DNA from 2 places in the Lysinibacillus sp. KU-BSD001 genome. Region 2 is predicted to be linked to the other one. Evidence: riboswitches for the same ligand, from Rfam matches in the RefSeq annotation. Region 2 holds a riboswitch; the other holds the start of a gene.
The links. Region 2 has a riboswitch for cobalamin ahead of AAGS61_RS02650 (energy-coupling factor ABC transporter permease). Riboswitches for the same ligand answer to the same signal wherever they lie in the genome.

Region 1: it holds a riboswitch for cobalamin, as region 2 does, so the genes downstream of both, AAGS61_RS13275 (glutaredoxin family protein) here and AAGS61_RS02650 (energy-coupling factor ABC transporter permease) in region 2, are expected to answer to the same signal.

Annotation. Positions count from the first base shown of each region.
Region 1 covers NZ_JBDQZI010000008.1:154,018-157,995, forward strand. Annotated here, with positions in the region: gene AAGS61_RS13270 (CbiX/SirB N-terminal domain-containing protein) at 1-777, shown strand, start outside; cobalamin riboswitch at 1,338-1,522, shown strand; gene AAGS61_RS13275 (glutaredoxin family protein) at 1,634-1,858, shown strand; gene nrdI (class Ib ribonucleoside-diphosphate reductase assembly flavoprotein NrdI) at 1,855-2,244, shown strand; gene nrdE (class 1b ribonucleoside-diphosphate reductase subunit alpha) at 2,219-3,978, shown strand, end outside.
Region 2 covers NZ_JBDQZI010000001.1:507,536-511,513, forward strand. Annotated here, with positions in the region: gene AAGS61_RS02635 (energy-coupling factor ABC transporter ATP-binding protein) at 1-515, opposite strand, end outside; gene cbiQ (cobalt ECF transporter T component CbiQ) at 516-1,307, opposite strand; gene AAGS61_RS02645 (energy-coupling factor ABC transporter substrate-binding protein) at 1,311-1,595, opposite strand; gene AAGS61_RS02650 (energy-coupling factor ABC transporter permease) at 1,597-2,340, opposite strand; cobalamin riboswitch at 2,467-2,645, opposite strand; gene AAGS61_RS02655 (FBP domain-containing protein) at 2,835-3,446, shown strand; gene AAGS61_RS02660 (nuclease-related domain-containing protein) at 3,516-3,978, shown strand, end outside.

The DNA.
Region 1 (3,978 bases), on a different contig from region 2:
GTACGTGAGTTTATAGAACGTACAACCTACTTAATCGACCCTGCTATTTTAGTAGAAACATGTTTTTTAGAATTCGCTTCACCGAATATTGAAGACGGGATCGAGCTTTGTGTGGAAAAGGGCGCAGAGGAGATTCATGTGATTCCCATCATGCTACTCCATGCGGGACATTCTAAAATGCACATCCCAGCAGAGATTGAGCATGCAAGAGAACAATTCCCAGGAATCACCTTCACGTACGGGCAAACGATTGGGATTCATGCGGGAATTTTTGAAATTTTATTGGAACGGTTAAAAGAAATTGGCTTTGACCCATACGAAAAACATGAACATACAGCTATCTTATTAGTAGGACGCGGTGGAAGCGATGAAGAAGCGAACGGGGATTTCTATAAAATTTCACGCTTACTTTGGGAAAAGCTTGACGTTCCTTGGGTAGAAAGTGCGTTTATGGGTGTAGCAACGCCAACAGTTGACGAGGGCATTGAGCGCTGTGTGAAGTTTGGGGCGAAAAAAATCATTATGCTGCCATACTTCCTATTTACAGGTATTTTAATGAAGCGCATGTACAAAATGCGTGATAACTACGAAGTGACCTATCCAAATGTGGACATTCAAATTGCTAATTATTTTGGCTATCATCCAAAGCTACAACATGTGCTTGTAGAACGTGCCGAGCAAGCGATGAATGGGTCATCGACAGGGATGCAAGATTTAGAGAACTTTAGAAAATATGCAGAAGAACATGGATATGAGCATCATCACCATCATCATTAAAAACCATGCTTACGATGTTTTATAAAAGGGGGCTTATTCACTTATTGAACAAGCCTCCTTTCGTGTGCGCTAAACCATCTTCTGACAAATTTTGCGAAGGTGTTCACTATCCAATGGAGTAAAGTCGTGTATGGAGTTTCAGAATGAATGGTTCCGTCTGAAAATGCATTTTGATGTGACCACCGCAGGAGCAATATTTCTTAATGGATAATTATTAAGGCAGGTGTGTTGATTATCAAAATATTTCCTGTATAGAAGCGTGTTTTTTAGATGAAATGTAATCAAAAATGACTTGCTAGTTGATTGTAGCCGAATGGAGCGGAAATCAACGTTTCACACGATTTAATTAACAATAAAAGGTAAATCGACACGCTTGTTATTAAGGAGTAAAGGGATGTCCAATTTTGTCGTCCGATGTATAAAGAAATAGCATGATTTTACGCTACTTATGAGCTAAAAATAACCGAATGGAATCAAACTTTGTAAGCAATTTCAAAAATAGCTTTGCAGAACATTTCAAGACATGCTATACTAAGTTCTGTTGAAATAAAACAATATATTGTGTTAGTTCTAGTGAGGGTACTACTATATGTAGTTTAAAAGGGAAGAACGGTGTAAATCCGTCGCTGTCCCCGCAACTGTAAATGCTGACGATGACGAAACAATCCACTGTACATTTTTGTATGGGAAGGAGCGTCAAAGGATGAAGCAAAGCCAGGAGACCTGCCTACCTAGACGACTGTACATTTCTTCGGGGGATAGGAAATGGAGGCGGACTCTTTTTTGACGTTTCCATTTCAAGCTACCTCATTGTTAGGTAGCTTTTTTTATTTTTATATGAGAAAGGAAGAATAGTATGAAACTATATACAAAAACAATTTGCCCAAAATGTTTATGGGTGAAATCAGAACTACAACAGGCAGGCTTATCAGCAGATTGGATTAATATTGATCATGACACAGCGGCTATGGAGAAAATACAGCAGGCAGGCTTCTCTTCTGTACCAATTTTAGAAGTGAATGGTGAACTGATTGGGGATATTCCAAACATCCTCTCGAAAATTGAAGCGATGCAAGCATGATTGTATATGCAAGTCGCACTGGAAACGTACGCTATGTGACACAAACTTTACAACTCCCAAACATTGAAATGAATGAAGTACAACAACTGACAACACCCTTTTTATTATTTACATATACAGATGGTTTAGGCGATATTCCAGTACGAGTAGAACAGTTTATGAAACAACATTACAAGCTTTGTAGAGGGATCATTGTTAGTGGGAATAGCAATTTTGGTCATCAAGTGTTTGGACAAGCAGGCGATAAATTAGCCGCGCTGTATAACATTCCACTTGTATGTAAATTAGATTTGCGTGGCACAGCGAAGGATTATGCGGCAATTCAAGCATTTTACTATGAGCATATACAGGAGGGACAGCATGAAGCAGTATTTGAAATTAAATAATGAGGTGCTTAATCGTTATCGTGCAACAGGCGAGCTTGATTTAGTGAAGGACTTAGAGGCAACGAGACGCTATTTTTTAGAAGATGTCAATGTACGCATGCGTTATTTCATTGATTTAGAGGAAAAGCTTCGCTATTTAGTGGATGAAGGCTATTATGAGCCAGCATTTTTAGACATGTACTCATTTGACTTTATTAAGCGGTTATACAAAAAGGCGTATGCGTATCATTTTCGCTTCCCGTCTTTCATGAGTGCCAGTAAATTTTATGAAAGCTATGCGATGAAAAGTCGCGATGGCAACGAGATTTTAGAAAAGTATGAGGACCGAATCGTTATTATTGCACTATATTTAGCACAAGGTGATGAGCAGTTAGCAGAGCGCGCGGTAGAAGCGATAATGGAAGCATACCAACCAGCTACCCCGACAGCGCTTAATAGTGGGAAAAAAGCACGCGGTGAGTTAGTAAGCTGCTTTAAGCTAACAATGGACGATACGATGAACTCCATTGCCGAAAATATTGGCTACTGTTTAGAGCTTTCCCGCCTTGGTGGTGGTGTTGGTGTGAACTTGACAGATTTACGCCCACTCGGTGATCCGATTAAAGGCATACTGAACCGAGCAAGTGGTGTGATGCCTGTGGCGAAGTTACTTGAAAATTCGTTTAGCTACTCCAATCAACTCGGACAACGTAACGGATCAGGTGTTGTGTATTTAAATATTTTCCATGGCGATATCGAAAGCTTTATTTCATCCAAAAAGCCAAATGCCGATGATAAAATTCGGCTTGCGACATTATCAACAGGCATTATTATTCCAAGCATTTTCTTTGAGTTAATGCGAAGAGACAAAGATATTGTTCTATTCAGTAGTTACGATATTTATAAGGAATATGGCAAACGGATGTCTGAAATGTCAATTTCAGAGATGTATTATGAGCTACTCGATAATCCGAATATTCGTAAATTGAAGAGACTAAATGCGAGAAAGCTTTATACAGAAGTGAAAAAAGCGCAGTTTGAATCGGGCTATCCGTTTGAAATCTTTGATGATAATGTGAACAATGCCCATCCGTTAAAAAACATCGGGCGTGTCAAAATGTCTAATTTGTGTACAGAAATTTTGCAATTTCAGGAAACGAGTGTAATTACCGATCAAGATCAGCCAAATGAATACGGCATGGATGTGTCGTGTAATTTAGGCTCGATTGATATTTACAAAGCGACGAAAGTAAAAGATTTTGATGTGCTCGTAGATACAGCGGTACGTTTACTGACGAATGTATCGAAAATGACCTACATTAAAAACGTACCATCTGTCGCAAAGGCAAATGAACGTATGCATTCGATTGGATTAGGTGTCATGAATTTACACGGTCATCTCGCGACGGAAGGGATTCGTTATGGCTCAGAGGAATCCATCGAATTTATGGATCATTTTATGGAAGCGATCAATTACTTTAGCTTGAAATCATCAATGGAAATTGCAAAGGAAACAGGGCAAACATTTTACCGATTTGCGGACAGTGATTACGCGAATGGTGAATATTTCAATCAGTATACGAACAAAGAGTTATCGCAATTATCGGATAGCGCGAAAAAAGCGTTAGGTAATGTGCCGTTCATTACAAAGGGAATGTGGCAGGAACTTCAGCAACAAGTAGAGCAGTATGGTTTGTTCCATGCTTACCGACTTGCGGTTGCTCCGACTGGGAGTATTTCCTATATCCGCTCTTG
Region 2 (3,978 bases):
AGACTACTTGTTGGCTCGTCTAAAATAAAGACTTTTGGATTCATCGCATACACACCAGCAATCGTAACGCGCTTTTTTTGTCCACCACTTAAAAAATGAATCGGTCGGTGAGCTAGTGGTGTTAGTTCCGTTAAGGCAAGCGCTTTATTCACTTGCTCTTCAATATATGGAGCATCCCAGCCAAGATTTAACGGACCAAATAAAACATCTTGTTTGACAGTAGCAGCAAATAACTGATTGTTCGCATCTTGGAACAGGAGTCCTACTTGTTGGCGTAAATTTTTCAAGTCTGTTTTTTTATACTGTAGTGGCGTACCCTGAAAGGAAATCGTGCCACTTGTCGGCTTGATGAGCCCCATGAGCAGTTGAAAGAGCGTTGATTTCCCTGAGCCATTTTCCCCTAAAATTCCAATTTTCCGGTTCATCGGAATCGTGAGTGACAAATCCTCCAACGCTTTTGTCCCATCAGGATAGCAATAATCTACATGTTGTAACGTAAAATAAGCGTTGTTCATTTAAAGTCCTCCTTGTAGCCACATAATGCCAATAATACTACTACCATAAAGTCCTAGTATCCATGCCATTTGCTTGTTCCACTGCTTATGCTCACAAAATGCTATAGGTACAATAAAGCAATCAATGGTACGTGCATGCATCGCAAGTGTGAGCTGCTCATTTCGTACAAGAAGCGATTGTAGCATGGCCACAATTAAAGAGCTTAGCGAACGAAAGCTAACTTTTATGCCCGTATAGCCTAGTCGTGCCTGTTGCGCTGTGTAAAGTTGCTGTGCACAGCTTAAAAATAAAAAAATGAAACGATACGTTAATTCGATGAGTTCTATTAAAATCGCTGGCACATGGAGCTTTTGAAGCAACTGGCTCAACTCGTAAACAGGCGTTGTAAGAATTAAAAAATACAAGCTTGTAATTGCACCAGATGCGGTAAATAAAATCGTAATGGCACGTTTGACATCAGATTCCAGCAGAAAAATGTTGAAGTTGCCAATCGAATGGTACCAAATCACATCAACCGGCATCGCAGGCGCAGTAGAAAATGACAGGACAATTGCTATGACACCTGTCACACTAAAACCGAGTGGTGTGATCAGTAATTTACTATAAACACTAACAGGAATACGAGCCATGCCTACAATCAGAACACTCATTACCGCAATTGTCCAGCAAGCAATGGCAATATCTCTCGTGATTGTCACAATCAATAATGCGCAAACGGCTAATAATGCTTTTTGTGCTGCGGGTACATGAGCAAGTCGGTTAATATAGGCGTATTGGTCAATCGCTATCATGGATTATTCATTTTTTGAAGGATTCGCACGACCGCGCATAAATCCAACAAAGTAGCCGATAATCGCAGCTCCGATTGCTGCTTGTAATACGAATAATAAGCTTTCAATTTCTCCGCTTGGTGGCTCCCAAATTGCATGAAACCAAGGCTCATAATCCGTTGCAATTTCTGTAATTGCTTCTTCTGCTTCCCCGTCAGCCCCACCAAATTCAGCATCTTGTAGGAAAATAATCGGGAAAATCGCTAATGCAACGACAATCGCTAATAATAATAGATTTTTCTTTAGCATCTTAATTCTCCTTCGGTTGTAAAATACGTAAGCTTGTTAATTCACGCACATTGTATTTTTGTAAGAAATTCATGACAATCACTGTCAGTAAGCCTTCACTAATTGCTAAAGGAACTTGAGTTAAAGCAAAAATGCCGCCAAATTTTTGGAAAGAAGCGACAAAGCCACCAACTTCAGCAGGGAAAGCTAATGCTAATTGAATCGATGTCATCACATATGTACCAAGATCGCCTAGCGTTGCTGCTAAAAATACGGCAATGGAGAAAGACAGACCAAGCTTTGTCGCACCCTTGTAAACACCGTAAGCAATAAATGGTCCAACGACTGCCATGGAAAAAATATTAGCGCCAAGTGTTGTAAGTCCACCATGTGCAAGTAGCAATGATTGGAATAATAAAACGATTGTGCCCATGACACTCATCACTAGTGGTCCAAATAAAATAGAACCAAGTCCTACCCCTGTTGGATGTGAACAGCTTCCTGTAACAGATGGAATCTTTAATGCCGATAAAACGAAAGTAAATGCTCCCGATAAAGCAAGTAACATTTTACTATCCGGATGTTCTTTGACAATTTTTTGAATCGAACGTAAACCAAGAATTAAGAAAGGTAAGCTGATAGCGAACCAGAAAATCGCCCAAGCAATCGGTAAATACCCCTCCATAATATGCATGGCATATGCTTGTTTCGGAATAAATAGTAGAACGATGCCGAAATAAAGCAATTTAGTCAATAGGTTTTTCATGTTTCATTCTCCTTTTGTTATTTTATGACGAAAAAGTGCATAAAAAAATACACTTTCTAGGAGAAAAGTGCACGATGAAAAAAGCAACTAAGCGTTGCTTCTATTCGTACCTATCCTCGTAGGTTGAATGGCGTTTAATTTTTGGCAGGTCTCCTGGCTTATCATCAACGCTTCTCACACCTTCCCGTTTAAAAACAGTGGCTGTGTTGTGAGTCACTCCGAAATTACAGTTGCGGGACAGCATCGGCCTTTCACCGATTTCCCTTTTAAGCTAAATCTATAGCACCAAAAATCATTCAGTTGTCGTCATTGAAAAATAGTCTAACAGTTTTGAAAACTTTTTTCTAGTTCTTTTTTGGTTACTAAGAGAAATATGTACTAGAATGACATATTCGGAAATAGGAAACGCTATTGAAAGAAATGTTTGAATACAAGCTAACTATTATTTCCCCTCTACCCAAAAAACGTAGTAAAATGAGGGCGGAGGGATAAACATGAACGTATTTCAAATGCATTTAGTTGAAAAGCAAACAATGAAATTATTAAATAGTATCGCAACAACAAAGGATGAAAGCGTATTAAATGCCGTACGTGGTGTAATCGATACAACATTAACAGAGGCGGATGTACCGCGCTTTATTATTGATGATGTGTTAGTCGTGAAAGAGCGCCAACAGCTTGAGCCATTTATGACGTTTGTTAAATTAAACGTAGCGCCATTTCCTGACATAACAGAGCAAGTAGTGAAGCGTCTATGGAAAAAAGATAAAAAAGTGAAGGCGCCAAAAATAACAGATCCTCTTGTAACATTTGTGTCATGGGATGATACAACAACGCGTTCACGTTATTTTGTGTATGAGCAAGAAGGCCAATTAGTAGGTGTCAAAGGTGTCCTTGCTATGGAAAAAACGCAAGGGATTTGTGCCCTCTGTCAGCAACATAAGGATGTGTCCCTTTTCACCACAAAGGAAAAAGGCAATGTTGAGGGAACGTATAAAACCTATAGTCAGTATATTTGTGCGGATACAATTAGCTGTGAACGAAATATTGATTCAGCCGAAAAGTTGCAAAGCTTTATGGAAACCGTAAGACCAAAAACGCGCTAAATTTTTATTTTCGATGAAAGTAGTGATACCACGTTTATTTTGTGCTACGCTCGCCATGAGGTGGTTGTCTTGATTTTAATTGAACGGGATGAATCATTTAAAATAAGTACATTACAAGCAGGTGTTCGGCGCGGCTTCATCGAGCTTCTTGATTCACTATACCGAGCACAATCAGGTCTAGTAGGTGAGCAGTATGTAGACCGGATGTGGCATGATTTTCAGCTGAAGGAGCCATATTATTTACTCCATAATTATTGCATTAGCCAGCATCAAATTGACACTATGTTTATTTGCAGTCGATTTCTATTAATTGTAGAGATTAAAAACATCAGTGGACGTATCACGTTTGAAGAAGAGAAATCACAGTTTTTACGTGAACGGGAAGATGGTACGATAGAAAGTTTTCGAAATCCGATTGATCAAGTAAGGCGCCATGTACGCTATATAGATCACTTAATCGATGCACGTTTGCCTATTTTTTACGTGGTTGTATTTGCTCATACGCGGACGATTATCGGTCGTATACCTGATG